DNA from 4 places in the Streptomyces sp. NPDC014889 genome. Region 4 is predicted to be linked to each of the others. Evidence: riboswitches for the same ligand, from Rfam matches in the RefSeq annotation. Region 4 holds a riboswitch; each other region holds the start of a gene.
The links. Region 4 has a riboswitch for cyclic di-AMP ahead of ACF09J_RS33980 (M23 family metallopeptidase). Riboswitches for the same ligand answer to the same signal wherever they lie in the genome.
Positions count from the first base shown of each region.

Region 1: linked by a shared signal. The riboswitch ahead of ACF09J_RS03130 (M23 family metallopeptidase) and the one ahead of ACF09J_RS33980 (M23 family metallopeptidase) in region 4 are both predicted to bind cyclic di-AMP.
Region 2: linked by a shared signal. The riboswitch ahead of ACF09J_RS21390 (transglycosylase SLT domain-containing protein) and the one ahead of ACF09J_RS33980 (M23 family metallopeptidase) in region 4 are both predicted to bind cyclic di-AMP.
Region 3: linked by a shared signal. The riboswitch ahead of ACF09J_RS27925 (NlpC/P60 family protein) and the one ahead of ACF09J_RS33980 (M23 family metallopeptidase) in region 4 are both predicted to bind cyclic di-AMP.

Region 1 covers NZ_JBIBWH010000002.1:16,540-23,763, reverse strand. Annotated here, with positions in the region: gene ACF09J_RS03165 (hypothetical protein) at 1-467, opposite strand, end outside; gene ACF09J_RS03160 (hypothetical protein) at 804-1,205, shown strand; gene ACF09J_RS03155 (ABC transporter permease) at 1,238-2,071, opposite strand; gene ACF09J_RS03150 (ATP-binding cassette domain-containing protein) at 2,068-2,766, opposite strand; gene ACF09J_RS03145 (transcriptional regulator) at 2,868-3,275, shown strand; gene ACF09J_RS03140 (dihydrofolate reductase family protein) at 3,428-4,558, shown strand; tRNA gene ACF09J_RS03135 (tRNA-Met) at 4,681-4,754, shown strand; cyclic di-AMP (ydaO/yuaA leader) riboswitch at 4,999-5,155, shown strand; gene ACF09J_RS03130 (M23 family metallopeptidase) at 5,167-6,204, shown strand; partial or broken gene ACF09J_RS03125 (aldo/keto reductase) at 6,384-6,638, shown strand; gene ACF09J_RS03120 (PrsW family intramembrane metalloprotease) at 6,661-7,224, opposite strand, start outside.
Region 2 covers NZ_JBIBWH010000010.1:134,745-141,968, reverse strand. Annotated here, with positions in the region: gene ACF09J_RS21410 (ABC transporter permease) at 1-332, opposite strand, end outside; gene ACF09J_RS21405 (ABC transporter ATP-binding protein) at 319-1,263, opposite strand; gene ACF09J_RS21400 (outer membrane lipoprotein carrier protein LolA) at 1,297-2,511, opposite strand; gene ACF09J_RS21395 (polyprenyl synthetase family protein) at 2,792-3,802, opposite strand; cyclic di-AMP (ydaO/yuaA leader) riboswitch at 4,286-4,473, shown strand; gene ACF09J_RS21390 (transglycosylase SLT domain-containing protein) at 4,479-4,964, shown strand; gene ACF09J_RS21385 (HAD family hydrolase) at 5,019-5,822, opposite strand; gene ACF09J_RS21380 (ATP-grasp domain-containing protein) at 6,024-7,224, opposite strand, start outside.
Region 3 covers NZ_JBIBWH010000015.1:68,334-75,557, forward strand. Annotated here, with positions in the region: gene ACF09J_RS27910 (hypothetical protein) at 1-289, opposite strand, end outside; gene ACF09J_RS27915 (PP2C family protein-serine/threonine phosphatase) at 423-1,670, opposite strand; gene ACF09J_RS27920 (SAM-dependent methyltransferase) at 1,958-2,770, shown strand; gene ACF09J_RS27925 (NlpC/P60 family protein) at 2,835-4,604, opposite strand; cyclic di-AMP (ydaO/yuaA leader) riboswitch at 4,613-4,787, opposite strand; gene ACF09J_RS27930 (SOS response-associated peptidase) at 5,013-5,756, shown strand; gene ACF09J_RS27935 (AI-2E family transporter) at 5,939-7,111, shown strand; gene ACF09J_RS27940 (SRPBCC family protein) at 7,218-7,224, shown strand, end outside.
Region 4 covers NZ_JBIBWH010000025.1:41,420-48,643, reverse strand. Annotated here, with positions in the region: gene ACF09J_RS34000 (alkaline phosphatase family protein) at 1-286, opposite strand, end outside; gene ACF09J_RS33995 (DUF5998 family protein) at 286-882, opposite strand; gene ACF09J_RS33990 (GNAT family N-acetyltransferase) at 935-3,868, opposite strand; gene ACF09J_RS33985 (HPr family phosphocarrier protein) at 4,045-4,326, shown strand; gene ACF09J_RS33980 (M23 family metallopeptidase) at 4,486-5,241, opposite strand; cyclic di-AMP (ydaO/yuaA leader) riboswitch at 5,254-5,414, opposite strand; gene ACF09J_RS33975 (M16 family metallopeptidase) at 5,618-7,006, opposite strand; gene ACF09J_RS33970 (M16 family metallopeptidase) at 7,003-7,224, opposite strand, start outside.

The DNA.
Region 1 (7,224 bases), on a different contig from region 4:
GTGAGCACGGAGCCGTCCAGGGCGAGTCCGGCGCCGACGGTCGAGGAGCGCAGGGTGACGGTGCCGTCGATCCGGCAGTCGAGGAGCGCGCACTCACGGTCGAACCGGGCCCCGGCCGCGCGGATTCCGGGCAGATCGCAGTCGCGCAGCTCCAGGGCGCCGAAGTGCGCGCCGTCGAGCCGGGGCGCCGCGTCCAGTACGCAGCGGTGGAGTCGTACCGCGCAGGCGATGTCGGCTTCGGTGAGGTCCAGCGTGCCGGTGACGCGGGCGCCGCGCAGCCGGAGCCGGGCCAGGTGCCCGGGGGCCGGCGGCGGGGGCGCGAGCAGCACCCGGCGCAGCACCGCCGCGTCCACCTCGGGCACGTCGTCGCACCACTCGCCGTGCCGGTATGCCTCCCAGATCCGGAGCGCGTGCGGTCCCCAGCCCTGCGGTGCTGCCCCGTCCGGTGGGTGTCCGTCCGTGGTCATGAGCCCCTCCCTCCGCCCTGTACGGCCCTCCCCGGCCGCGGAGCACCGCATGGCTACCCCTGGGGCGGCCGGGCCAAGCAGAGCGGGGAACAAGGGAGTTGAAGGTGGACGGGGAGGGCGGTGCGGTCTACGCTCGGGCAGCCCTCGGTGGGCAGGCGTGGACGGACAGGTGTGCGCGGTCTCCCGAAGGGGCGACCGAGCGGGTCCGTACGCCAGGTTCGTACTCGACCCCGCTCGTTGCTCATGGGAGTCCCCGTGCTCGTTCGCCCTGCTGTGCCCGTGTTGCTCTTCGCCTCGTTGTTCGTCGCCGGATGTTCCGGCAGCGGGTCGTCCGAGGTGTCGGACACGAAGTCCCCTCCTCCGAGCTCCCAGGAGCTGGCCTTCTACAGATGCCTGGAGAAGCAGGGAGTGGTCCTGGAGAAGCGTGACGACGATCTGCTCCGGGTCGACAAGGACCGGAACGATCAGAAGACACAGACGCGCGCCGAGGCGAAGTGCGCGGATCTTCTTCCCGATCCGGTCACCGCGGCGCCGGCGCCGTCCGAGGCCGTGGCCTCGGCGCAGGCGTTCAGCGCCTGTGTCCGGAAGAACGGCTTCCCCGACTACCCGGACCCCGATCCGAAGTCCGGTCAGGTCGATCTGCCGGGCGACCAGGCGGAGGCGTACAGGACGCCCGAGTTCCTCGCCGCGGCCAAGAAGTGCTCGCCGGGTTCGGGCGGCGGCATCGCCGGCGGCTAACCCGCGCGTGGTGGGGCTGCGGGACGATCCCGTCAGTACGCCGACTTCGCCATCCGCCGCCGCTCGCGCTCGGAGAGCCGGCTTCCGGACTCCCGGCGGGCCATCCGCTGGAGCAGCCGCGGGGCCAGCGCGAGCCCGGTGACCGTCCAGAGCGCGAGCACGCCCGCGACGGTGGCGTGCTGCCATGAGCCGGAGACCTCCAGGACTCGAGCGCTGTCGGGCAGCAGCGCGGAACGGACGCCCTGCGCGATCCAGCGCAGCGGGAAGAAGGACGCCAGGTTCTGCAGCCATCCCGGCATGTCGCGCAGCGGCGAGAACGTGCCGGAGACGAGCATCAGGGCCATCATGGGCAGCATGTAGAGGCCGAGCGCTTCCCGCGCGGCGGGCAGCAGGGATCCGACGGCAGCCCCGATCGGCACGACGGCCGTGATGCCGAGGGCCACGACCCAGGCCAGTGTCAGCCAGCGCTGCGGGGTGTCCGGGAGGCCGCCGCCGAGCAGCAGGTGTCCGCCCAGCAGCAACAGCGCGATGGACACGGTGATGTTGACGAGGACGAAGAGGACCTTGCCGGTCAGGTAGGCGGTCATCGCGCCCGGTACGCCGCGCAGTCGCAGCAGTGTGCCGTCCTCACGGTCGCCGAAGAGGAACTGGGGGACGGTCATCAGGCCGAACATGAAGATCGTGGAGCCGATGCCGCCGGCCAGGGAGAGCTGCGTCGTGGCATCGTCGCCGCCCTGCGACCGCCAGTAGGAGACGGCGAGGAACAGCAGCGGCGTCGAGAGGTAGGCGTAGATGTCCTTGCGGCTGCGCAGCATCTGGCGCAGTTCGATGGCGCCGCGCGACAGACCGAGTCGGTAGGGGTTCACGCGGCGGTCTTCTCGTGGCGCCGGGCGGCGGCTGTCACCTCCGGCCCGTCCTCCGTCGTGGTCCGCAGTGCTTTCTCGTCGTTCTCCGCGACCATCCGCAGGTAGGTGTCCTCCAGTGTCGGACGGCGTACCGCCAGATCGGGGATCGGTCCCTGGAACTGCTGGTGCAGCTCCCAGACGACCTTCGACGGGTCCGCGGTGAGCCGTCGTTGGGGGACGCCGTCGGCGTCCGTCCAGGTGACCTCGGAGCGGGTCCTCGCGGCGGCGGCGAGCTCGGGGAGGGTGCCGCAGGCGGTGATGCGGCCGTACTGCAGGATGCCGACGCGGTCGGCGAGCTGCTGGGCCTCGCTCATGTCGTGCGTGGTGAGCAGCATCGTCGTACCGAGGCTGTCGCGCAGCTCGCGGATGAGGTCGTGGAAGTCGCGGCGGGCCTCGGGGTCGAAGCCGGTGGTCGGTTCGTCGAGGAAGAGCAGTTCCGGGCGGCCCACGATGCCCAGGGCGACGTCGAGGCGTCGCCGCTGGCCGCCGGAGAGGGTGCTCACCTGCTGGGCGGACTGTGCGGTGAGGCCCACCAGGCCGAGCAGCTCGGACGGGTCGAAGGGGCCTCCGGCCCCGTCTCCTGCAAGGTCATCGGATTCCCCCTGGATGCCGTCGCACTGAATGCCGTCACACCGCCGGACCGGCGACAGGTCCATGACGCCTGGCATGTTGTTGCCGCGAACATAGTAACTTTCCAGTAGGGAAAGTAAATGCGACTATCGAAACCACGCCGCGACACCGACGCTCGGAGGACCTGATGCACGACACCCCCGCTCCCGGCGTCCCCGACGCGCCGCGGGCCGCCGAGGCCGCCGAGGCCGCCGAGGAGCGGGTGCCACCCGCACTGGACGAGCGCATCCACCATCCCACCCGGCTCGCCGTCATGGCGTTTCTCTCCGGGTGCGCCGAGGCCGAGTTCCGTGCCGTCCGTGAGGGGTGCGGGATCTCGGACTCGGTGCTGAGCAAGGTGGTCGGTGCGCTGGAGGCCGCGGAGTACGTCAAGGTGCGCAAGGGGCACGTGGGCAAGCGCCCGCGTACGTGGCTGCGGCTGAGCCCGGAGGGCCGCCGCGCTCTCCTCGCCCATCTCGCGGCCCTGCGCGACCTGGCCTCCCGGGCGGCGGCCCTGGGCGCGGCGGCCGACGAAACCCCGGCGACGGAGGCGTAGTCCCCGGTACCGGTCGTGAAGGGCGCGGTGACGTCCGGTGCACCTGTGCGGCCTGCTTCAAGCTTGAGGCTGGTTGGTTGTTTCGTTCGAGTGAGTCCGACGGCGGGCCGGGTCCGTGACCGGTCCGGCCGCCTCCGAGGGAGAGTGCGTCCATGCCCCACCCGTACGTCCTGCTGTCCGCCGCCGTCTCGCTCGACGGCTACCTGGACGACACAGGCCCCGAACGCCTGCTGCTCTCCAGCCCCGCCGACTTCGACCGGGTCGACGAGGTGCGGGCGTCGGCCGACGCGATCCTGATCGGCGCAGGCACCCTGCGGGCCGACAACCCGCGGCTGCTGGTGAACTCGCCCGCGCGGCGGGCCGCGCGCCGCGCCGCCGGGAAGCCGGAGTACCCGCTGAAGGTCGCGGTCAGCGCCTCCGGCGAGCTGGACCCCGGGGCGCCCTTCTGGCACACCGGCGGCGAGAAGGTCCTGTGCACGACCGACGAGGGCGCGCTGCGGCTGCGGCGTACGGGACTGGCCGCCGACGTCGTGCCGCTGGGCGCCGAACTCGGCTGGCCCCGGCTGCTGGAGCACCTGCACGACGTGCGCGGGGTGCGCCGGCTCATGGTCGAGGGCGGCGGGACCGTCCACACCCAGCTCCTCCAGCAGCAGCTCGCGGACGAGGTGCAGCTCGTGCTCGCCCCCCTGTTCGTGGGGGACCCGGAGGCACCCCGGCTGTTCGGGCCCGGGACCTACCAGGGCGGGCGGCTGCGGCTGGTGGAGACGCGGACCATCGGGGACGTCGTCCTCGTGCGTTACGAACCCACCGCTCCCGGCGCCGCCGGCCGCGCCGCTCCCGCGGACCGGCACTGGCTCCGGATCGCCTGCGAACTGGCGGCCCAGTGCCCGCCGTCCCCTACCGCGTTCAGCGTGGGCGCCGTGGTGGTCGCCGCCGACGGGACCGAACTCGCCCGCGGGTACTCGCGGGAGGGGGGCGACCCGGTCGTGCACGCGGAGGAGGCGGCGCTGGCCAAGGTCGACCCGGCGGATCCGCGGCTGCCGGACGCCACGGTGTACAGCAGCCTGGAGCCGTGCGCCCGCCGCGCCTCCCGGCCGCGTCCGTGCGCCCGGCTGATTCTGGACGCGGGGGTGCGGCGGGTGGTGACGGCGTGGCGGGAACCCGACACGTTCGTCGAGGGCGCCGACGGAACCGGGGTGCTGGCGGCCGGTGGCGCGGACGTCGTCGTGGTGCCGGAGTTCGAGGAGCCGGCCAGGGATCCCAACCGGCATCTGCTCGGCTGAGAGGCCCTCGTCCCCTGCCTGCGTCCCCCGCCCTCGCCGCCCACCGGAACCGTGTGACGGGAGGTGGGCGAGGAGGTTGGTGCGAGCCGCCTTCCGGATGGCATATACTGGTGTCACAACGACGCGGGGTGGAGCAGCTCGGTAGCTCGCTGGGCTCATAACCCAGAGGTCGCAGGTTCAAATCCTGTCCCCGCTACTGAAGGCTCAGGGCCGGAATCCGATTCATGGATTCCGGCCCTGAGTGTTTTCACGGGTGTGCGGGTGCTCGTCGCAAGCGCTCCGGAAAGTGGGGTCAACTCGCCCGGTTTTCGGTGCTCATGGACCGTAAGGTCGGGCCGGAAGGTTGAGTGATCAAGCCGAACGGCTTGGAATCAGGGGCCCGCGTCTATTAACGTTCGATAACGCAGCACGGTCGTCCCAGCCGTCACAAGAGGCGGCTCCGTGCGCGCACGCCGAATCCCGCAAGGGAACCGGGGAACCACCTACTTGGGGTGAATCGAGCGTAACCGCCGTGTGAGCACGGCTTGTTTACGCGCGTAGGAGACCTTCCCGCTCCGAACCCGTCAGCTAACCCGGTAGGCGATGCGGAAGGAAAGGAGTGCGCCTTCGTGGCGTCCAACCCGCCTGCCCCGGAAGCCCCGTTCGCGCCGAGCCGCCAACACGGCGAGACCTTCGGCTACGACAGCCGACGTGCCGATGAGGGCCCCTGGGAGGAGTGGAACCCGAGCGCGGAGTCCATCCGTCCCGTCCGCGGCCGGCACCGCGTCGCCAAGCAGCGCGGCGGCGGACTCGCCCGCAGCTCCACCGTTCTCGGCGTCGGCGTCATCGCCGCCGTCGGCGCGGGCGGCATGGCCAGCGCCAACAGCGCCAAGCCGCCGGTGTCCATCTCGCTGCCCGACCTGCCCTCCGTGGGCTCCCTGTTCGACGACAACTCCGACGCCGCCCCCGAGGGCTCGGCCACCGCGCTCAGCGGCATCGGCGTGACCGCCGCCGAGACCCAGCAGGGCACCTCGGACGCCGGCGAGGTGCTGCGCAACCGGATCATGGCGCAGGCCGAGCAGCAGCAGGAGCAGAGCGAGGCCAAGGCCCAGGCGGACGCCCAGGCCGCCGCCGCCAAGAAGGCCGCCGACGACGCCGCGAAGGCGCGGAAGACGGCCGAGGCCGAGGCCACCGCCGCCAAGAAGAAGGCGGAGGAGGAGGCCGCGCAGAAGGCCGAGGAGGCGCGACTGGCCGAGCTGGCCAAGCAGTACACGCTGCCCACCTCCTCGTACACGCTCACCTCCACGTTCGGCCAGGCCGGCTCCATGTGGTCCTCCGGCTACCACACCGGCCTCGACTTCGCCGCGCCCACGGGCACCCTGCTCAAGGCGATCCACACCGGCACCGTCACCGAGGCCGGCTGGGCCGGTGCCTACGGCTACCGCACGATCGTCACCCTCGACGACGGCACCGAGCTCTGGTACTGCCACCAGTCGTCGATCAGCGTCAGCGTCGGCCAGCAGGTCAGCACGGGCGACGTGATCGGCCGCGTGGGCGCCACCGGCAACGTCACCGGGCCCCACCTCCACCTGGAGGTCCACCCGGGCGGCCAGTCCACCGGGATCGACCCGATGGCGTGGCTGCGCGACAGGGGCCTCACCCCCTGACGAGCGCGGACCGGTCCCACCGCCGACGAGCCCGTGGGACCTAGCCGTCCTCGACGCCTACACGGCCGCCGGAGGCAACTTCGTCGACACCGCCGACTCGTACTCCGCGTGGGTGGACGGCAACAGGGGCGGCGAGTCCGAGACGATCATCGGCTGGGGGTCCCCCCTGCTCGCAGTGCGCGCGGGCGCAGGGCGCGGCCAAGCACCTGGAGACCGAGCGCGGCCAGAAGGTCCTCACGGCCCTGGACGAGGTGGCGCGGGCCCATGACGCCGAGGTCGCCACGGTGGCCCTGGCCTGGCTCGCCGCACAGCCGACGGTGGCCGCCCCGATCGCCTCGGCGCGGACGGTGGAACAACTCCCGGCACGGCTCGGCGTCGCGGAGCTGCGGCTGACGGAGGAGGAGCTCGGGAAGCTGACGCGGGCGTCGGCGTGACTCCCGTCCCCGGGCCCGGGTCCTACGACGGGGTCCGGTACGGGTTGTACGACGGATACGGCGCCGCCGGACCGTGGGGATACGGCGTCGCCGGGCTGTACGGCCCGTACCCCAGCGGCCGCGGGTGCACCCCGTGGACCCCGTATCCCGGCCAGGGCGGCGCGGCCGGCGGCGTCGTCATCCTGGCCGCGTGGTCCAGTGCGGGCTGTGCCACCTCCCGCCTGCGCCACAGCTCGTGCAGCAGTTCCCGTTCCCGTACGGCGAAGTCGGCCCCGGCCCTGCCCCGGCGCCCGCGGTGCCGCAGGAACGCCAGCGAGGTCGCGTACGCCTCGTACTGGGCGACTGTGCGCGCCGCCTGCCTGCCGAGGTGGCGCCGGGCGTGGTCGCGCGCCAGTCTGCGCGCCCGCATGGAGGCCAGGGCGAACGGTTCGGCCGGGGTGAGCCATCCGGCGGCCGTGTACGCGGGCAGCTCCTCGCGCACGGTCCTCAGCTCGCGCTGCCGGGTCCAGACGACCAGCCAGGTCAGCAGCGCGAACGCGGGCACCATGATGGCGGCGTAGACCGCGAAGAAGCCGTACTCGCCGAA
Region 2 (7,224 bases), on a different contig from region 4:
CCCACGGCCATCGGCAGGAAGAACGGCAGGGTGGCGGCCAGCGCGGTGAAGACCAGGAACAGTCCGTTGTTGGTCACCTGCGCGATGAACGCCGGTCCCTCGCCGCCTCCGCCGCCTCCACCGCCGACGGTCGAACCGCCCCTCGTCTCGATCCTGACGGCCACCCCCACCAGCACCGGCACTCCGGCCAGCACGCCCAGCAGCGCGAGGGTGCGCCAGCGCCGGAAGGTGGTCACCAGCTCGCTGCGCAGCAGCCCGAAGGTCCACAGCGGGCCCGGGGCGCGGACGGCCGGGTCCGCGGCCCGCCCCGGTGAGACCTCAGCCCGCGACATCGAAGCCCTCCCCCGTGAGTGCCACGAACGCGTCCTCCAGCGAGGCCCGTTCGACCCCGAAGCCGCGTACGCGCACGCCTGCCTCCACCAGCGCGGCGTTCACGTCGGCGAGGTCGCGCTCCGGCGGTTCACCGGTCACCCGGTCCTCGCCCACGGCGACGTCGCCGACGCCCTGTTCCTTCAGCACCCGGGCCGCCTCCCCCGTGTCGGGCGTGGTCACCACCAGCCGGCCGCGCGCACCGGCGGCCAGCTCCGCCACGGCTCCCTGGGTGATCAGCCGTCCCTGCGCCATGACGGCCGCGTGGGTGCACACCTGCTCGATCTCGTCCAGCAGATGGGAGGAGAGGAAGACGGTCGTGCCGTCCGAGGCCAACTCCCGGACCAGGGAGCGGATCTCGCGCATGCCCTGCGGGTCGAGGCCGTTGGTCGGCTCGTCCAGGACGAGCAGTCTGCGCGGCTGGAGCAGCGCGGCGGCCAGCCCCAGGCGCTGTTTCATGCCCAGGGAGTAGGCCTTGGCCCTCTTGCCCGCCGCGGCCGTCAGGCCCACCCGGTCCAGGGCGGCCGCGACCCGGGCGCGCCGGGTGCGGGGGTCGGCGGTCGGGTCGGCGGCGTCGTAACGCACCAGGTTGTCCCGGCCGGAGAGGAAGCCGTACAGGGCCGGGCCCTCGATGAGGGCGCCGACCTGCGGGAGCACGGTGGGCGAGGACCGGGGCATGGGGTGCCCCAGTACCCGCGCCGTGCCGGAGGTGGGCTCGATGAGCCCCATCAGCATGCGGATGGTGGTGGTCTTGCCGGAGCCGTTGGGGCCGAGGAAGCCGAAGACGCTGCCCGCCGGGACGGTCAGATCGAGACCGTCGACGGCGAGCTGTCCGCCGCGGTAGCGCTTGGTGAGCCCGCGGGTGTGGATGACGCCGTCATCCGCTTCGTCCATCGGCTCCCCCGATCCCTCGTGTCCGGCGCGTGCTCACTTCGCGGCGTCGGCCGCCTTCACCAGCGTGTCCTTGGTGACGGCACCGACGTACACCTTGCCGTTGTCGGTGATCAGCGCGTTGACCAGGCGGGTGGAGAAGACCGTGCCCTTGCCGAACGTGCCGCTGACCTGGTCGCCGAGCGAGTCGAGGAACCCGCCCAGCTCGCCCTTGCCGGCGGACGACGGGATGCCGCCCTTGGTGCCGGTGTCGATCACGGCGATGGAGTTCCAGCCCTTGCCGAGGATCTCCGGGCCCTTCTCCGCCAGGCCCTTCTCCTGCGCGCCGGGCTCGTGGAACTGCCGGCCCGGGCCGGCCTTCCGCTCGGCGCCCTTTCCGGCGTCCTTCCCAGCGTCCTTCTCCTCGGTGACCTTCGCGCCCTTGGGCGGCGTGAAGTCGAAGGTCGAGGCGGCGGGCCTGGCGAAGTCGATCCGGGTGAAGCCCGCGTCCACCACGGCGGCGCCGCCGCTCGCCGGGGTGAGCGTGAACTTCAGCGGCAGTCCGGTCTTGGCGTCGACCGCGATGCTGATCGCGCCGACCGTGGTGCCGGAGGCGTGCTTCGGCTCGATGACCAGCTTGTAGGCGTCGCGGCCGGCGACCTGCGCGGTGCCGTCGACCTTCACCGAGGTGGTGTCGTCGACCGACTTCAGGGCCTCGTCGGCGAAGTCCTTGGGCGTGGCGGGGACCTCGTCCCGGTGCTTCTTGCCGCTGTCGGCGGCCGTGCCGTGGAAGACCTCGTTCGACTTGCTGTCGTAGCCCCAGACGTCCTTGCCGTTGTGGATGAGGCTGTACTCGGCGGCGCTCTCGATCAGGGAGACCTTCTGCCGGTCCTCGCCGTCGGCGGCGACGCGCAGGGTGTGCGTACCGGATGCCAGCTCGGGCAGCTTTGACGCCGGGTCGGCCGACGAACCGTCACCGCCCCCGAGTGCGCCGGACGCGAGGCCGCTCTCCAGGCCGCCGAGGTTCGGCAGACCGAGATCGGTGCTGATCTTGACCGTGCCGGACAGCTGCTCGACGTCCGACTTGGCGATTTTCTCTATGAGTTGCTGTGCGGTGATCTTCGGCAGGTCGGGGTCGCCGGACGCGGCGAGTGCCGGGACGAGCCCGATGGTCGCCGCGGCCACCCCCACCACCGTGACCGGGACGACGTAGCGCGCGGCCTTGCGGCGCCCCGCGCGCAGGTCGTCGGCTTCGGATCCGTTCGGTGCCATGTGTGCCCTACCTCCGTCATCGGCGGCGGCTGTCCTGCTGCACTGGGGTCTCACCCTCAGCCGCCATTCTCACCCAGATCGGTGAGGAGTGGTGTGGTCCGTGGTCTCCATCTGACCAAATCGGCCGGGCAAAAGCGTCAGACCCCGGAGCCAACTCCGTGTACGCCTGCGGTATGACACACAAAGGGCGACGCCTCCCCACCCCGTAGGGGTAGGCCTGGAGAGCGCCGCTCGGAAGGGGCCGCCGGCGGGGCGTCCGGGCAGGTCGGGGAACCGGGCGTCAGCCGGCCCGGTGCACCACCGCGTCGCACATCTGCAGCAGCGCGGCCTTCGCCTCGCACTCCCGCAGCGGCGCCAGCGCGGCCCGCGCCTCCTTGGCGTAGCGCACGGTGTCCCGTCGGGCCTGCTCCAGGGCCGGATGCTCCCGCAGCGCGCCCAGCGCCTCCGCGAGCCGCGCGTCGTCGGTCAGGTCGGAGTCCAGCAGCTCGCACAGGGCGATGTCTTCGGGCAGCCCCAGCCGGGCGGCGCGCTCGCGCAGCCGCAGCACCGGCAGCGTGGCGATGCCCTCGCGCAGGTCGGTGCCGGGGGTCTTGCCCGACTCGCGCGAGTCGGAGGCGATGTCCAGGACGTCGTCCGCGAGCTGGAAGGCGACGCCCAGCCGCTCGCCGTACTGCGTCAGCACGTCCACGACGGTCTCGTCGGCGCCGGACATCATCGCGCCGAACCGGCACGACACCGCCACCAGCGATCCGGTCTTGCCGCCCAGCACGTCCAGGTAGTGGTCGACCGGGTCCCGGCCGTCCTGCGGGCCCGCCGTCTCCAGGATCTGACCGGTGACCAGCCGTTCGAACGCCACGGCCTGCACCCGCACGGCCTCCGGGCCGAGGTCGGCGAGGATCTGCGAGGCGCGGGCGAACAGGAAGTCGCCGGTCAGGACCGCGACCGAGTTGCCCCAGCGGGTGTTGGCGCTGGCCACCCCGCGGCGCACGGCGGCCTCGTCCATCACGTCGTCGTGGTACAGCGTGGCCAGATGGGTCAGCTCCACCACCACGGCCGACGGCACGATCCCCGGCGCGTACGGGTCACCGAACTGGGACGCGAGCATCACGAGCAGCGGCCGGAACCGCTTCCCGCCCGCCTTGACGAGGTGCTGCGCGGCCCCCGTGATGAACGGGACCTCGCTCTTGGTGGCTTCGAGCAGCCCTTCCTCGACAGCCGCCAATCCGGCCTGGACATCGGCTTCGAGAGCCTGGTCCCGCACGCTCAGCCCGAATGGCCCGACGACGGTCACGAGGGGTCTCCTGTCTGCTGGTGTCTGCTGGGGATTACACGGTTTGTCGATACGTCGCTGCCCTCACTCAAGTCAGCGTATCCGGTCACGTTTCGATCACCGATATCGCCCACCTATACGGGTCAGGCCACATCACCCGACGTGACCACCGTCACGCGTCGGCCACATGGCCCATCCACGCTCACACTCGAAGTCCGATTCGCCCCTATTGGGGTTTCAATTCTCTTTAGTGGTAATTGCCCTTCGGGCACCCAAACCGTGAGTTGGGTCACTTCACCTCCTCTCCGCACCACCCCTCTCATCCCTTCACATTCCCTTTACGCCCAACGGAGTTGAGCGTTGGCGGACGCAAAGGATCAAGCACCACATACACCCCAGACCAAGGTCAAATAGGACGATGTGTGATTCCGCCACTTGTTCGGGACATGTGCTCTCGCATACGTTCCCGGCCATCGGGCGGACGCCGAATCCTGCCGCCGCCCGTCATCCCAACGACCGAATGAACCACGGCAGGAGCGGGGGACCCAGGTAAGCCGCCGGACCGGGCTCGTACGTCCTACGTCGTACGCCGCACCGGAACGGCTCGGGGTGAAGCCGCGCCCAACAGGGCGCGGCCGGGCACCTCCCCGCCCGAACCCGACAGCTCACCTCGCAGGCGACGGAGAGGAATTCCCCCATGCCTGCAAACGGTCAGCGCCGCTCTTCCCGCACCGCCCGCCTCGTCCGCACCCTCGCCGTCACCGGCACGGGCGCAGCCGTCCTCGCCGTGCCGCTGCTCGGCGCGACGAGCGCGTCCGCGGCGACCCCCGCCACCGTCCGGACGGCCGCGAGCTTCGGCTACCCGAACAACCTCGACGGCTGGATCCGCGCCTCCCTGGCGGTCATGGCGCAGAAGGGCATCCCGGGCTCCTACAACGGGATCCACCGCAACATCATCCGCGAGTCCTCCGGCAACCCGCGTGCCATCAACCTCTGGGACTCCAACGCCAAGAAGGGCATACCGTCCAAGGGCCTGCTCCAGGTCATCGACCCGACCTTCCGGGCCTACCACGTGAACGGGACGTCCTGGAACATCTACGACCCGGTCGCCAACATCACGGCCGCCTGCAACTACGCGGCCAAGCGGTACGGCTCCATCGACAACGTCAACGGCGCCTACTGACCGGACCACGGCCGGCTCCACACCGGCTGGTGCCCCGGCACCAGTGCCGCGGCACTAGACAAACAGTCGTTCGAGGACGACGGCGATGCCGTCGTCCTCGTTCGACGTCGTGACCTCGTCGGCCACCGCCTTGAGTTCGGGGTGGGCGTTGGCCATGGCGATCCCCCGGGCGGCCCACTGGAACATCGGGATGTCGTTGGGCATGTCGCCGAAGGCGAGGGCGCTCTCGCGGCCCAGTCCCAGGTGTTCGGCGGCCAGCGCCAGTCCGGTCGCCTTGGTGATGCCGCACGGCTGGAGCTCCACGGTCCCGGGGCCCGACATGGTGACCGTGGCGAGGGGCCCCACCACACCGCGGGCCGCCGCCGCCAGTTCGTCGTCGGACAGCTCCGGGTGACGCAGCAGCACCTTGCTGATGGGCGCGCGCCACAGCTCGTCGCGCCGCTCGACCCGTACGGCGGGAAGCGCCGCGTGCGGCATGCGGTACCCCGGCTCGATGAGCGTGAGCCCCTCGACCCCGTCCTGGTCGACCGCGGCGTACACCTCCCCCACCTCGGCCTCGATCTTGCCGAGCGCGGTCTCCGCCAGCTCGCGGTCCAGGGTGACCGACCACAGCAGACGGTCGCTGCCGGCGTCGTAGAGCTGTGCGCCCTGACCGCACACCGCGAGGCCCGTGGTGTGGAGGACGCCGAGCAGCTCCCGCACCCTCGGCGCCGGCCGTCCGGTCACCACGAGGTGCCGGGCGCCGGCGGCCGCCGTCCTCGCGAGCGCGGCGAGGGACCGTTCGGACACGGTGTCGTCGCCGCGCAGCAGCGTCCCGTCCAGGTCGGTGGCGATGAGGGTGTATGCGAGGGCGGCCATGATCAGAGAATACGGATGCCCCGGCCCACCGACTCGACCGGAGCCGGACGACCGCGCTTCAGGCCGCCTTTCCTCAACTGCCCTTCGGGTGAGGGACCTTCGCGCCGTGCGCGAGGCGGTACTCGACCGTGCGCCGCCGCGGTGGGCGGCCGCGGGGCGGTTCGGGCGGCGGGACGGCAGCCCGCCCGGTCGTGCTCCGCCTCAACCGGTCGTGCCGCCACGGCGGTTGGTCCGCCACAGCTGATAGAGGTGCCGCGCGCCCGGCCGCACGAAACGGGCGAGCATCGTGAGGAACGGCAGCGGATCGTCACCCGCCAGCCAGGCCAGTTCCGTGCCGCTCGCCCTCGCCGGCGCGTGCGGTGTGGTGTAGCCGCTGCGGCGGTAGGCGAGAAGGGCGGGCAGGTCGATGTTCTCCACGACGTAGCGGTGGCCGGTGCGCTGCTCGCCCTCCGGGACGGGGCGCCCGGTCAGGTCGAGGTGCATGGCACGCACGACGTCCACGCCCGACTCGCTCTCGAAGAGCCGGAACTGCGCGCCCATGCGCGGATTGAAGTCGAGGAGCTTGTACCGCCCGTCCCGCCGGTCGAAACGCAGGTCGAGGTCGACGATGCCGGTGAAGCCGATCTGCTTGATGAACCGGGCGGCGAGGTCGGCGAGTTCCGGGTTGTCGACGACGTACGCGTTCGCCGTCATGCCCGCGTGCGGCGGCCAGGAACGGACCTTGACGCCGGTGAACATCGCGAGCGGGGTGGAACTCCGGTCGAAGTAGGCGTGCACGATCCAGTCCTCGGCCTCCTCCCTCGGCAGGTACTCCTGGAGGATCACTCCGGGCTGCTCGCCCCAGTCGCGGGCCAGGGCCAGCAGGCCCTCGCGGCTGTTGATCCTCGTGGTGCCGTTCACCGCGGGGCTGCTGCGCCGCACGAACGCCTCGCGATTCTTGGCCACCACCGGGAAACGGGTCCTCTCGGCGAACGCCACGATGTCGTCGTACGTCTGCGGGAAGGCGGCCTCGGGACTCGGGATGCCGTGCTCCACGCACAGTTCGTGCAGGCCCTGCTTGCTGGCCAGGCGGCGCGGCAGGCCGGGGGCGACGGGCGGGAAGAGGAAGGGGCCCCTGAGCTCCTCCTGGTGCTCCGCGATCAGGACCGCGGCCTCCTCGTCGGTGGGCACCAGGACGGCGGGCCGGCCGATGCGGCGTCCGATCCGCAGCAGCCCCTCCACCAGACGGTCCGCACCCTCCGTGCCCCTGGTCGGCCACACGAACGCGCGTTTGAGATAACGGGAGGAGGCCGCCGGCGTGTAGGCGTCCTCGGTGATCGCGTACATGGGCACGCCCAGACGGCCCAGACTGCGGATCGCTCCCACCCCGCCATGGTGCAGCGGGTAGTCGCCGAACTTCACG
Region 3 (7,224 bases), on a different contig from region 4:
GCCTCTCACCGGAGCCGACGCCCCAGGGCCGCAGCAACGGCGCACCGGGCTCCCGTCCCGCGGACGCCTCGCCCGGTGCCGGCGAGCCGGCGTCCGCGAAGGACGCCCACTGGACGACGGACGGTTCGGGCGCACGCCGGCCGGTGACGCGCGGTGGCGCCGGCTCCGCGGCGCGGGACGGGGGGTGGACCGGTGACGGGTCCGACGGCCCGCTGGTCAGTTCCGCGTAGGGCCGTTCCGCGCGGAGGTGGCCGAGCGAGCGCGGTACGGCCCGAGAAGTGCTCTCCATGCCGGAGCAAACGGCACCCGCACCGCCTGGGTACGCCTCGTGCCGCACCCCCTCACCACATCAGGTGAGGACACCGCTCGAACGGCCGCCTCCGCTCATGCGACAAGCAGCCCGGGGCGCCCTCCCGGCCCCGTCAGTTCTTCCCGGGCGTCAGCTCGGCGAGCAGCAGCGTGCGGTCGTCCGTCACCTCGTCGGCGCCGTCGTGACCGGAGCCGGCCAGCAGCCGCCGGCACAGCGACGGCAGCGCGTCCGGGTGCCCGGTGTCCGGCACGTCCCCGGCCCCGGCGTCCAGGGCCCGGGCGAGGCGCGCGATGCCCTGGTCGATGTCATGGCTGCGGGACTCGACCAGACCGTCGCTGTAGAGCAGCAGCAGGGTCGGCTCGGACAGGTGCAGCACGGTCGGCTCGTAGGGCCCCGTGGCCAGCCCCAGGGGGAGACCGGCGGAGGCGAGGGACACCGGCGCCGCCGGGCGGCCGGGACCGCGGATCAGGGGCGGCGGATGGCCGGCGCCGACGAACGTGCAGGTGTGCAGTTCCGCATCCCACTCCGCGTAGATGCAGGTGGCGAAGGAGGCGCCGGGCGTGGTGCCGGCGACGGCGTCCAGCCGGTCCATGAGCTCGGCCGGGGGGATGTCGAGCGCCGCGAGGGTACGGACGGCGGTCCGCAGCTGGATCATGGCCACGGCGGACTCCGGTCCGTGGCCCATGGCGTCGCCCACGATCATGGCCAGCCGCCCGTCCCCCCGCGGCAGCACGTCGTACCAGTCGCCGCCGATGACGTTGTCCTGCCCGGCCGGCCGGTAGCCGTGCGCGACCCGGCAGCTCTCGAAGGCCTGTCCGGTCTCCGGGAGCAGACTGCGCCGGATGGCCAGCGCCGTGCGGCGCTCGCGTTCGTAGCGGCGGGCGTTGTCCAGGGCGACGCAGGCCCGGGCGCCGAGCGACTCCACCGCCACCGCCTCGCCGCGCGTGAAGGGCTCCTTGCCAGGTCCGCGCGTGCAGGCGATGAAACCGACCGCCGCGCCGCGCAGCCGCAGCGGGACGATCAGGAACCCGGCGCTGTGCAGCAGGGCGTCCACGCCGGCGTCGTCCGGGTCGGTGCCGCGCAATCGCTCGAAAGTGTGCCGGTCGACGCCGTCGAGCAACTGGGTCTGCCCGGTCGCCACGGCACGCGCGTACGGCGTGCGGCGGGGGAAGACCAGCACCTCCCCGACCGGCAGCAGGTGCTCCCAGTCCTCCGAGCTGTCCGACCCTATGCGCAGGGCGAGCCGGCGTGCCTCGATCTGCGGCGGGTCGGCCGTCGTGCGCGCGTTCTCCTCCAGCAGCCAGCGCTGGAGCAGGTACACCGAGGCCGCGTCGCAGAAACCCGGCGCGAGCGAGTGCACGACGTGACGGCCGGTCAGGTGCAGGTCCAGCTCGGACCCGATGGCGTCGGCCGCGGGGGAGAAGTACGAACGGCGGCGGAGCGGCGCTGTGGGGGGTGGGCCCTCGGGGTGGCCGCGTTCTGTGTTCCGCAGGATCGTGTGCCTTCCGGGTGGGGGCCGGTGGGCCGGGGGTCCGGTGGGGCGGGGACGGACTGGCCGGTCGGACCGGTCGGGCGGTACGGCGTGGTATGCCGCTGGCAACTATATGATGCACAGTCAAGGTCGTTTAACAGTAGGGGAGTTGGCGAATGCGGGACGGAGACGGGCTGCCGCGGGGCGTCGATCCGGGCAAGGCAAGCGTGGCCCGGATGTACGACGCCATGCTGGGCGGCGAGCACAACTTCGCCATAGACCGGGAGGCGGTGGCCGCCTTCACGGCGATCGACCCCCAGGTGCGCACCCTGGCCCGCGCCAACCGCGCCTTCCTGGGCCGTGCCGTGCGGTTCCTGGTGGACGCCGGGGTGCGCCAGTTCGTCGACCTCGGCTCCGGGATCCCCACCCAGGGCAATGTGCACGAGGTCGCCCAGGCCGCCAGTCCCGGCGCGAAAGTGGTGTACGTCGACAACGACCCGGTCGCGGTCGCGCACAGCGAGGCCCTGCTCGCCGACAACCCGGACGCGGCGATCGTGGCCGCCGACATCCGCGATCCCGCGGGGATACTCTCCGCGCCGCAGGTGCGCAAGCTGATCGACTTCGACGAGCCCGTCGCCGTCCTGATGATCACGATCCTGCACTTCGTCACCCCGCAGGAGGACCCCGGCGGCATCGTGGCCGCCTTCCGGGACGCGCTGCCCGCGGGCAGCTGGCTGGCCCTGACCCACGCCACGGACGAGGACCGCCCCGACACGGCCGCGGCGGTCGGGCAGCTCTACCGCGACCGGGCCACCTCGCCGGTCACGGCACGCTCCCGCGGCGAGATCGAGTCCCTCTTCGACGGGTTCGACCTGGCGGAGCCGGGATTGGTCTACGTCCCGCTGTGGCGTCCGGACCGGGACGAGGAGGTCCCGGAGGACCCGTCCCAGTTCTGGGTGTACGCCGGGGTGGGCCGCAAGAACGCGTGAACGACGGGCGGGAAGGTCCGGGTGACGCCGCCGCGGTCACCCGGGCCTCCCCGCCCGTGACGGCTCAGGCCGGCCGTATCGCGCTGTGGATGGCTCGGGGGCCCGCGAAGAAGATCGACTCCTCGCGTATGGACGCGCCCGGACTCGGGGCGTGCACCATGGTGCCGTTGCCCGCGTACAGGCCCACGTGGCTGACCTCGCCGTAGAAGAAGATCAGGTCCCCCGGCTCCAGTTCGGCGAGCTCGATCGCCGCGCCGGAGCCGACCTGTTCGTGGGTGGTGCGGGGCAGGGCCACGTCCGCGGCCCGCCAGGCGGCCTGGGTGAGACTCGAGCAGTCGTAGGAGCCCGGACCTGTGGCTCCCCACACGCACGGCTTGCCGATCTGCGCGCGGGCGAAGGCCAGCGCCTTGGCGGCCTTCCGCTCGTAGGCCGAGGCCGGGCTCTCGGCGACGGCGGCGCCGGTCGCTGGGCCGGGGGCTCCCGCCTGGCTGGCGTCGAAGAGCGAGTTGCCGTCCAGCGGCGGGGTCGTGTCGAAGAGGCCAGTGGCGTGCTGCTGCCACTGCGCCGCCTCCGGCCGAGGCAGGGGCTCCTCGGCCGGCCGCGCGCTCTGCTGCGCGGCGTGCCGGGCCAGCATCTCGCCGGCCTGCGCGAGCTTGCCCCGCGTCCGCTCCTTGGCGGGCCGCTGCACCGCGGCGGCCTGCCGACGACGCGCGACCGGGACCCCACCCGCAGGCTGCGTGACGGGCCCGTCGGGCGGGGTCGCGACACCCGGGCTCCCGCTGACACCCATCGCCCCGGCCCCGGTGGCCACCGCCGTCCCTGAGGAAAGAGCGCCCAGGGCCCCGGTGGAGGGCACCGCCCGCATGGTGCCGGTCGGGGGAGCCTGCATGCCTCCGGTGGTGCGGTCGGGCAGTACGCCCGTGGTGCCGGTGGTCCGAGCATCCATGGCCCCTGCGGGAGGCGCGCCGCTGATTCCGTTCGGGAGCAGGTTCATGCTGCCGGTGGGTGGTGGCTGCATGGTGCGGTCGGGCAGTACGCCCATGGTGCCGGTGGTCCGAGCATCCATGGTCCCTGCGGGAGGTGCGCCGGTGGTTTCGTTCGGGAGCAGGTTCATGCTGCCGGTGGGTGGCGGCTGCATGGTGCGGTCGGGCAGTACGCCCATGGTGCCGGTGGTCCGAGCATCCATGGCCCCTGCGGGAGGCGCGCCGGTGGTTTCGTTCGGGAGCAGGCTCATGCTGCCGGTGGGGGGCGGCTGCATGGAGCGGCTGGACAGCGCGTCCAGGGTGCCGGTGGGCGGCCGCATGGCCCCGTCGGGCAGTACGCCCATGGTGCCGGTGGTGGGCGGGGGCGGTTGCATGGGGCGGGCGGTCAGTTCCGCCACGGGGGCGGCGGCGGGCAACTCCGGGACGGTCCGTGCCGCGGCCGCGAGTTCGGGTGCCGAGGCCGCCGGGCCGGCGGACAGCTCGGGCCGAGGGGCCCTGCCCGCTTCGAGGGCCAGGCCCTCGCGGGCATCCGCCGGACGCCTGTCCTGCGCCGCGGCGGGGGAGTCGGCCTGTCTCGGCATACGGTCCGGCGGCAGGACCGCAGGCATGGTCGGACCCAACTGGGCGCGCCCCACGTCGAACCACTTCCTGGCCACCCGGTCCACGGCCGGATCGGATCCGCCGGAACCGCTCCAGGAAGCCGAACCCCGCCGCGTACGAGCGCTCTTGCTCATCGCGCGGGTGGCGTTGAAGTTCCCCGTGGCGTTCTCCGCCTGGTCGTAGAGGCTGCTGATCCGCTGCTGGACCTCGGCGCGGCTCGGCCTGTCGTCGCTCGGTCGTTCCGGCGTCAAGAGGGACGCACTCCTCCCATGGGCCGCCTACCGGTTCTGCTCTCGGCATCGGGCGGACGTTCTGCGGAAGGCGTGCCCTACGGCCCTTGTCCCGAGGGACAGTTGGGCCGCTTCACCCCGAGGTTGGTCGGTTCCCCGGCTCCGGCCGCTGCGGGGGCGTACCGGACTCGGCGGAGGTCGCACGATCCGACGCGACTCGCCGGAGGCAATCGTGCGTCCTGGCCGTCAACTTAGCGAACGTGTGTACTCGGTGTGAAGATTGAGGCGTGGAATGTCCGATACGTATTCGTGACCTTCCCGTGAGGTGCCTCACGTTCATGTCCGTCTGCGCGGCATCGTCGAGGTGACCCCGCCGGCGGGCGTGAGGCGCTCCCGCCCCCGGCCCCGCCGCCGTGGCACCCTGGCCCCATGTGCGGTCGCTACGTCTCCACCCGCGGTCCGGAGGACCTGGTCCGGCACTTCCGGGTCACCGAGTGGCGCCCGGAGGAGTCGCTCGCCCCGAGCTGGAACGTCGCCCCGACCGACGAGGTGTGGGCCGTTCTCGAACGCGCGCCGCGCGAGGACCGCACCCCGGCCGCCGTCCGCAGGGAGCTGCGGCCGCTGCGCTGGGGACTGGTCCCGTCCTGGGCGAGGGACGTGAAGGCCGGCGCCCGGATGATCAACGCCCGGGTGGAGACCGTGCACGAGAAGCCGGCCTTCCGCCGCGCCTTCGTCAGGCACCGCTGCCTGCTGCCCGCCGACGGCTTCTACGAATGGCAGCAGATCAAGGCCCAGGACACCGGCAGGACCCACAAGCAGCCGTACTACATCAGCCCCGAGGACGGTGAGCTGATGGCGCTCGCCGGGCTGTACGCGTACTGGCGGGACCCGCACGTGGCGCGGGACGACGACCCCGCCGCCTGGCTGACCACGTGCACCATCATCACCACCGAGGCCACCGACGAGGCCGGCCGGGTCCACCCGAGGATGCCGCTGGCCCTCACCCCGGACCACTACGACGCCTGGCTCGACCCCCGCCATCAGGACCCCGGCGAACTACGGACGCTGCTGAGCCCCCCGGCGGGCGGCAGGCTCGGCGCCCGGCCGGTCTCCCCGGCCGTCAACAACGTGCGCAACAACGGCCCCGAGCTGCTGGACGAGACGCCGCCGTGACGGGCCGGACCGCCCCGGCCCACCCGCGCGGCACCGTGCGCCGCACGTGCACCCGTTCCCCCTGATGCCCCCGATGACCGCCCACCCGGCCGAACTGCACCCCTGCCCCGGCCCGGCCGGACCTTACGGTGCTCAAGAGGGCTCAGGAGGCTCGAGGGGGCCCAGGACGAAGGAGAGGCGCGGTGGCTGCTGCGGGCGCTCCGGCGGGCGGGCCGGGCCGCGGGCGCCGGGCGGCCCGCCGGGTGCCCGGCAGCCGCCCGGCGCCCTCCGTACGCCTCCCGCCGCACGCCCGGACCGCTGCCGCGGTCCGGAAGGCCGAGCGGACCGTGCCCTGGCTGCGGGTCGCCGCCGCCTACGCCTGGCGCCTCATCCTCGTCGGGGTCGTCGTCTACGGCGTCTTCACCGTCCTCGGCCGCTTCCAGCTCATCGCGGTGGCCCTGTTCCTCGGCCTGGTGATCACCTCGATCCTGCGCCCCCTCGCCGACCTGCTGAACCGCTTCCTGCCCAGGCCGCTGTGCGTCGCCGTCGCCCTGGTGGGCAGCATCCTGCTCCTGCTCGCCCTGCTGGCGCTCGTGGGCAACGCGGTGGCGGGGGAGTCGGCGAAGCTCGCGAGTGAGTTCGGCGGCGGCATCCACAGGATCGAGCAGTGGCTCCAGCGCCCGCCGTTCCGGCTCAGCCAGGCCAAACTGGCCGATCTGCAGAAGCAGATCCTGGCCTATCTCTCCGCCCACCGCGCCGGCCTCCTCAGCCGCGCGCTCAGCGGCTTCGGCAGACTCGTCGAACTGGTGACGGGGGTCGCCCTCGCGGTCTTCTCCTCCGTCTTCTTCATCCACTCCGGCGAGAAGCTCTGGCGGTGGGTGCGCGACCAGCTGCTGCCCAGCCGGGCCCGGCCGGTGTGGGACCGGGCCGGGTACGCCGCCTGGCGGACGTTCGCCGGATACACACGCGGCATCATCATCGTGGCGGCCACCAACGCCGTCCTCGTCGGAGTCGTCCTGTTCGTGCTGCGAGTACCGCTCGCGCTGCCGCTGACGCTGCTGGTCTTCTTCGCCACGTTCGTGCCGCTGGTGGGCTCACCGGTCGCGCTGGCCGTCGCCACGGTGGTCGCCCTCGCCGGGCGCGGCCCGCTCACCGCGCTGGCCGTGCTCGCCCTCATCGTCGTCATCGGCCAGCTCGAGGGACACGTGCTGCACCCGGTGGTCATGAGCTGGGCGGTGCGCCTGCACCCGCTCGTCGTCGGCGTCTCCGTCATCGCGGGCGGCATCGTCGCGGGCGTGGTCGGCGCCGTGGTCGCCGTCCCGTTCGTCTCCGTCATCTGGGCGGTGCTGCGGGCGCTGTGGCCTGCCCCGCCCTGACGTCCCCCCTCCGTCGCCGCTTCCGTTCACGGCATGGGGGCTTTTCGGCCGCGGCAGAAAGGGCACGCGTTCGTCGTACGACCCCCGAGCGAGGAACGGTGCCGTCATGGCCG
Region 4 (7,224 bases):
CGCCGCGGGAGCTGCCGAGCAGGGAGGTCAGGTACGGGGCGTCCACCGGGTGGGCCTTCAGCTGCTCCCAGCCGAGGCCGTCGATCAGGAAGACGCAGGCGCGGTCGACGGGGGCCAGCTCGTCGATCGTGGCCGTCATCCGCGGGACGCCCATGCCGGCGGCCAGCGTGGGCAGCAGGTCGGCGAGCGAGCCGGTTCCGTACGCCGGGACGGGTGCGGACGCGACGGCCAGCGGCTCCGGGTGGCCCCAGGCGGTGGCGTCGTCGGGGGAATAGGGGCGGGTCATCAGCGGGTCGGGTCCGCTGTGGCCTCGGAGATGGCCTGGGCGAAGGCGAGGGCCTGCCGGACCGTCTCGGGACCGTCGCCGGCCTCGCTGACGCGCAGGCTGAGGTCGTCCGCCGTCGAGTTGCCCGTGTAGCCGTGGTCGGCCTCGCAGTTGGGGTCGCCGCAGGCGGCGGGCTCCAGGTCGATACGGGACACGGCGCCCCAGCCGATGGTCAGCACGACCTCGCGCGGCAGTGTGCCCGGCGTGTACTGCTCCGGGTTGGCGACCACGCGGCTGACCACGACCGACGAGATCCGGTCGAGCTTGACCGACTCGGTGGACGTGGTGGCGTACGGCGTCGGGGAGGTGCTGTCGGCGGCCTGCTCGTCGGTGTGGCTGACGATGAAGCGGTTGCCGGTGAGGACGAGCACCGTCACGTGCCGCCGCACCTCGTTCTGGTCGAACGTGGTCTCCTGGTGGACCAGATACGACCGGATGGGCTCCCCGCCCACGGCGGCCTCCACCGCCTCGGCCACGAGAGCCGGGTAGTAGCCGCTGCGTTCGATCGCCGAACGCAGCCCCTGGGTCGTCGTACTGGTCTTGGCCATGCCGTCCATCCTACGGGGGCGCACTGACTGCGAGGCACCGCCGCGGAGCGACGAGCCCCGGTCAGTACACCGGGAGCGTGCGCGGGCCGAGGTCGTCGCGGGCGGGCGGGGGTGCCAGGCGCACGGAGGCGTCGAGGACGGTCAGCCCGCGCGGGGCGACGACGACCGGCTCCAGGGTGACGGCGACGACCTCCGGGTGGTCGTGGACCAGCCGTGACACGCGCAGCAGCAGCTCCTGAAGGGCGGGGGTGTCGACCGGGGCCGAGCCGCGCCAGCCGAAGAGCAGGGGGGCCGTGCGGATGGAGCGGATCAGGGAGGTGGCCTCGCGGTCGGTGACCGGGACCAGCCGGTGCGCCATGTCGCCGAGCAGTTGTGAGGCGACCCCGGCGAGCCCGAAGGAGAGCACCGCGCCGGCCGCCGGGTCGATGACCGCGCGCACGACGGTGTCGACCCCTCTGGGTGCCATCGCCTGCACCACCGGCCGCACCTCCTCGGGCTTGCCGAAGAGGTCGGTCAACTCGGCGTAGGCCCAGCGGAGTTGTTCCTCGTCGGTGAGGTCGAGGCGTACGCCCCCCAGGTCGGCCCGGTGCCGCAGGTGCGGGGCGGTGGCCTTCAGGGCGACGGGGTAGCCGAGGGCACGGGCGGCTTCCGCGGCGGCGTCAGGGGTGGGGGCGGGCAGGGCCCGGCGCACATGGACGCCGTACCGGCCGAGCAGCTCGCAGGTCTCCTCCGTGCCGAGCGTGAGGCCCTGCCCGCGCTCCAGCAGTCCGCCGATGAACGCGGCGGCGCCCTTCTCGTCGATGTCCTCGTACTCCGGCACCCTGCCGGGGTCCGCGGCCTCACGCCGCCACTGCCCGTACCGCACCGCTTCGGCGAGCGCCCGGACGGCACGCTCGGCAGCGGGGTAGGCGGTGATCAGCCGCGACCCGGCGGGAACCGGCTCGGCCGCCGCGGCGCCCGCACCTCGCTGAGGTCCTGTGCCTGCCTTGGGTCCGGTGCCGGTCTCGGGGTTCGGGTCGCCGGCGGAAGCCGCGCCCGCCCGGCGACCCGGCGAAGCCGGGGCCGCTGCGGGAGTCGTGGGCGGGGGCAGCAGCGGGGTCGCCGGTGGTTGGGGGCCCGGGCCGGGGGGCGGGGCGGTGCTCGTGGCGGCGGACAGGGCTTCTGCCAGGTCGCCGAACTCGACGTGGACCACCAGGACCGGCTTGCCGGGGACCTCCTGTGCGGCCGAGCGCAGGGCCTCGGCCAGGGCCGTGTCCTCGGCGGCGTCCTCCCCCACCGCCGGTATCAGCGTGACGACCACCGCGTCGGCGGTCTCGTCGGCGAGCGCCCCGGACAGCGCGACCCGGAAGTCCTCCGCCGAGGCCGCCGTCGTCAGGTCGCGCGGCGGCTGGGGGCGCAGCCCCTCCGCGAGACAGCGGTCGTAGGTCAGCACTCCCAGCGACTCGGAGTTGCCGAGGATCGCCACCCGCGGCCCCGGCGGCAGCGGCTGCCGGGCGAGCAGCAGGCCGGTGTCGACCAGTTCGGTGATGGTGTCGACCCGGATCACTCCGGCCTGCCGCAGCAGCGCGGACACCGTCGCGTGCGGCAGCCGGGTCGCCCGTACCGCGTGCCCCTGCGGGGCGGAGCCCGCGCTCTGCACCACGACCAGCGGCTTCACCGCCGCCGTACGCCGGGCCAGGCGGGTGAACTTGCGCGGGTTGCCGATGGACTCCAGGTACATCAGGGCGACGTCGGTGTCGGGGTCGTCGTACCAGAACTGCATGACGTCGTTGCCCGAGACGTCCGCCCTGTTGCCGGCCGACACGAAGGTCGACACGCCCGTGACCCCGGTGACACCGCCGCCGCGCCGGTGCAGCCGGGACAGCAGCGCGATGCCGATGGCCCCGGACTGGGCGAAGAGACCGATACGGCCGGGCCGGGGCAGCTCGGGGGCGAGGGAGGCGTTGAGCCGGACGTCCGGCGAGGTGTTGATGATCCCGAAGGTGTTGGGCCCGATGATCCGCATGCCGTACGAGCGCGCCTGCCGGACGAGCGCGCGCTGCCGCTCGCGTCCCTCGGGGCCGCTCTCCGCGTAGCCCGCGGAGATCACGACGAGTCCCTGCACCCCGTGCTCGCCGCACTCGGCGACGGCGTCCGGGACGTGCTCGGCCGGTACGGCGACGACGGCCAGGTCCACGGGCCCGTCGATGTCCCGCACCGAGCGGTGGGCGGGCACCCCGTCGATCTCCCGGCAGTCCTCGCCGAAGGCCCGGTTCACGGCGTGGAGCCGGCCCGTGAACCCGGCGTCGCGGATGTTGTCGAGGATGCCGCGGCCGACGCCGCCGCGCGTGCGGCCCACCCCGATGACGGCGACCGAGCCCGGCACGAGCAGCCGCCGTACCGACCGCGCCTCGGCCCGCTGCTCCCGTGCCTGCTGCACGGCCAGCGAGCGGTCGGTCGGCTCGATGCCGAACTCCAGGTGCACGACGCCGTCCTCGAAGCTGCGCTTCTGGGTGTACCCGGCGTCCGTGAACACCTTGATCATCTTGGTGTTGGCCGGCAGCACCTCGGCGGTGAAGCGGCGGATGCCGCGCTCGCGGGCGACGGCCGCGATGTGTTCGAGGAGCGCGGAGGCGACGCCGCGGCCCTGGTGGGCGTCCTGCACCAGGAAGGCGACCTCGGCCTCGTCGGAGGGCGCCGAGGCCGGCATGCCGTCCGCGCCGATGCGGTCGTAGCGCACGGTGGCGATGAACTCGCCGCCGACGGTGGCCGCGAGTCCCACCCGGTCCACGAAGTCGTGGTGCGTGAAGCGGTGGACGTCCTTCGCGGACAGCCGCGGGTAGGGCGCGAAGAAGCGGTAATACTTGGACTCGTCCGACACCTGTTCGTAGAAGCTGACCAGACGGCCGGCGTCATCGGCGGTGATGGGGCGGATCCGTGCGGTACCTCCGTCACGCAGCACCACGTCGGCCTCCCAGTGGGCGGGGTACTCGTGCCGGTCCGGCGAGGTCTGCATGGGCCCCAGCGTACGGCTCGCGTCCGACAGCGGCGCGAGGCAGTCTGTGGAGGACACACGTCGGACCGAGGCCGCGGTCCGACGCCGTCCGGGGCGGCGCACACCCCCGCTCCGGACTTGTTCCACGTGTGGAAAACTGGTCTAGACAACCCTGATCACCTGAAGGGCAGCAACACATGGCTGAGCGCCGCGTCAACGTCGGCTGGGCCGAGGGTCTCCACGCCCGCCCCGCCTCCATCTTCGTCCGGGCCGCCACGGCCGCAGGCATCCCGGTGACGATCGCCAAGGCCGACGGGACGCCCGTCAACGCGGCCTCCATGCTGGCCGTGCTCGGCCTCGGCGCCGAGGGCGGCGAGGAGGTCGTCCTGGCCTCCGACGCCGACGGCGCGGACGCCGCGCTCGACCGGCTGGCCAAGCTGGTCGCCGAGGGGCTCGAGGAGCTGCCCGAGACGGTCTGACCAGCAGGAACGGTCCTGCGCCGAAGCCGTGCCGCCCGGACGGGCCGGCACGGCTTCGGCGTGCCCGGCGGGGGGCCTCCGGAAGCCCGCGGGGAAACCGGAAGCCCCGGCTCGGGAGCCGGGGCTTCGGGGATGCCGGACGGTACGCCCGGCGGCGGGTCAGACGTTGAGGCCGTGCTTGCGCAGGTAGGCCACGGGGTCGACGTCGGAGCCGTAGTCCGGGGTCGTACGGGCCTCGAAGTGCAGGTGCGGTCCGGTGACGTTGCCGGTCGCGCCGGACAGGCCGATCTGCCGGCCCGGGGTGACGTGCTGGCCCACCGAGACCTGGACGGACGACAGATGCGCGTACTGGGTGTACATGCCGTCGGCCATCCTGATCACGATCTGGTTCCCGTACGCCCCGCCCCAGCCGGCGTCGACGACGGTGCCGCTGCCGACCGCGTGGACGCTGGTGCCGCTCGCGGCGTGGAAGTCGACGCCGGTGTGGGCGCCGGACGACCACAGGTAGCCGCCGGTCAGGTAGCCGGTCGAGATGTACGAGTTGAAGATCGGCGTCACGAAGGCGTTGAGGCGCTTGCGCTCGGCCGCGCGGGCGGCGCGCGCCTTGGCCTCGCGCTCCTTCGCCGCCTGCTCGGCGGCCTTCTCGCGCGCGGCCTTCTCGGCCTCCTTGCGCGCGGCGGCACGGTGCTGGGCGACGGACTGGGCGTCGATCTTCTCGGCGACGCTGTCGCCGATGGTGACGACCGGGGTGAGGCCGGTGTCCTCGAGGGCGGGGGCCTCCGCCGCGAGGGCCGGGGCGGCGAGGGTGCCGATGACACCGGTGGTGGCCAGGGCCGCGACGCCCGCCGCGCGGGCGGTGGTGCGGTGCATCCGGCTCGGCCGTCGGTGCTTCCCGGCGGCGCGGGTGAACGCCATGGAGACGTGGGTCCTTTCCTTCCCTGTCGCCTACCGGGTTAGCTGACGGGTTCGGAGCAGGAAGGTCTCCTACGGCCCCCTCGCGTGGCGCGCGGGCGTCCGATTCACCCCAGGGACGATGGGTCCCCGGCTCCCCTGGCTCGCGCCGTACGGGGACTCGGCGATGACTGTCCGGTGCCGCGGACGCGGCGCACTGCCCGACGAACAGCCGGACCGACGCTAAACGGGGCCGCTTTCAATTCCCAAACGGATCAGATGTTTTGTAGCGCATACCACAGGGCAGACAGGCGGTCTCCCCCTCAATTCGGACAAGATCAGGACAACACAGGGCCCTGGTGACGCTTCGGTCACCAGGGCCCCGCGTTCGTGTGTGCCGCTACTCGGCCTCGACGACCGTGACCCGGCCGACGCCCAGGGCCTCGACGGGCTCCTTGATCTGCGCCGCGTCGCCGACGAGGACCGTCACCAGACGGTCCACCGGGAAGGCGTTGACGACGGCCGCGGTGGCCTCCACCGTGCCGGTGGCGGCGAGCTGCTGATAGAGCGTCGCCTGGTAGTCGTCCGGCAGGTGCTGCTCGACCTGGTCGGCCAGCGTGCCCGCGACGGCGGCGGCCGTCTCGTACTTCAGCGGCGCCACGCCGACGAGGTTCTGCACGGCGACGTCGCGCTCGGGGTCGGTGAGACCCTCCGCGGCGAGCTTGCGCAGCACCGTGAACAGGTCGTCCAGGGCCGGGCCGGTGTTCGGGGTGTCGACCGAGCCGCTGATGGCGAGCATCGCGGCGCCCGAGCCGTCGGGGGCCGAGCGCATCACCTGGCCGAACGCCCGCACCCCGTAGGTGTAGCCCTTCTCCTCGCGCAGGACGCGGTCCAGGCGGGAGGTGAGGGTGCCGCCGAGGCAGTAGGTGCCGAGCACCTGGGCGGGCCACACGCGGGCGTGCCGGTCGGAACCGATCCGGCCGATGAGCAACTGAGTCTGGACGGCGCCGGGCCGGTCCACGATGACCACACGGCCGGTGTCGTCGGCGGTCACCGGCGGCACGGGCCGCGGCTTGGCGGGCGCGCCGGTCCAGGCGCCCAGGGTCCGGCCCAGCAGCTCGTCGAGGTCGACGCCGGTGAGGTCGCCGACGACCACGGCGGTGGCCGTGGCCGGGCGCACGTGCCGGTCGTAGAAGGCACGGACGGCCGCCGAGTCGATGGCGCCGACCGTCTCCTCGGTGCCCTGGCGCGGACGCGACATGCGCGCGTCCGCCGGGAAGAGCTCCTTGGACAGCTCCTTGGCGGCGCGGCGGGCCGGGTTGGCCAGCTCGTGCGGGATCTCGTCGAGCCGGTTGCGCACCAGCCGCTCCACCTCGGAGTCGGCGAACGCGGGCGCCCTGAGGGCGTCGGACAGCAGGCCGAGCCCCTTGGCCAGTCGGGAGGCGGGGACCTCCAGGCTCAGCCGTACGCCGGGGTGGTCGGCGTGCGCGTCGAGGGTGGCGCCCGCGCGCTCCAGCTCGGCGGCGAACTCCTCGGCGGAGTGCTTGTCGGTGCCCTCGGAGAAGGCCCGCGCCATGATCGTGGCGACGCCGTCCAGGCCGGCCGGCTCCGCCTCCAGGGGCGCGTCCAGCAGCACCTCGACGGCGACGACCTGCTGGCCGGGGCGGTGGCAGCGCAGCACCGTCAGGCCGTTGTCCAGCGTCCCGCGCTCGGGGGCGGGGAACGCCCACGGCCTGGCCGCGCCTGCCTGCGGCTGCGGGTGGAACTCCATCGTGGCGAGCTCGGTCACTTCGCCGCCTCCTCGGTCTCGTCGGTGGCCGCGGCGTCCGCGTCCTGGGCGTCGTCCTGCGCGTCGGCGGCGGTCGGCTCGTAGACGAGCACCGCGCGGTTGTCGGGACGCAGGCGGGACTTGGCGACCTCCTGCACCTCCTCGGGCGTCACCTCCAGGACACGTCCGACGGCGGTCAGGGCGAGCTGCGGGTCGCCGAACAGGACGGCGTAGCGGCA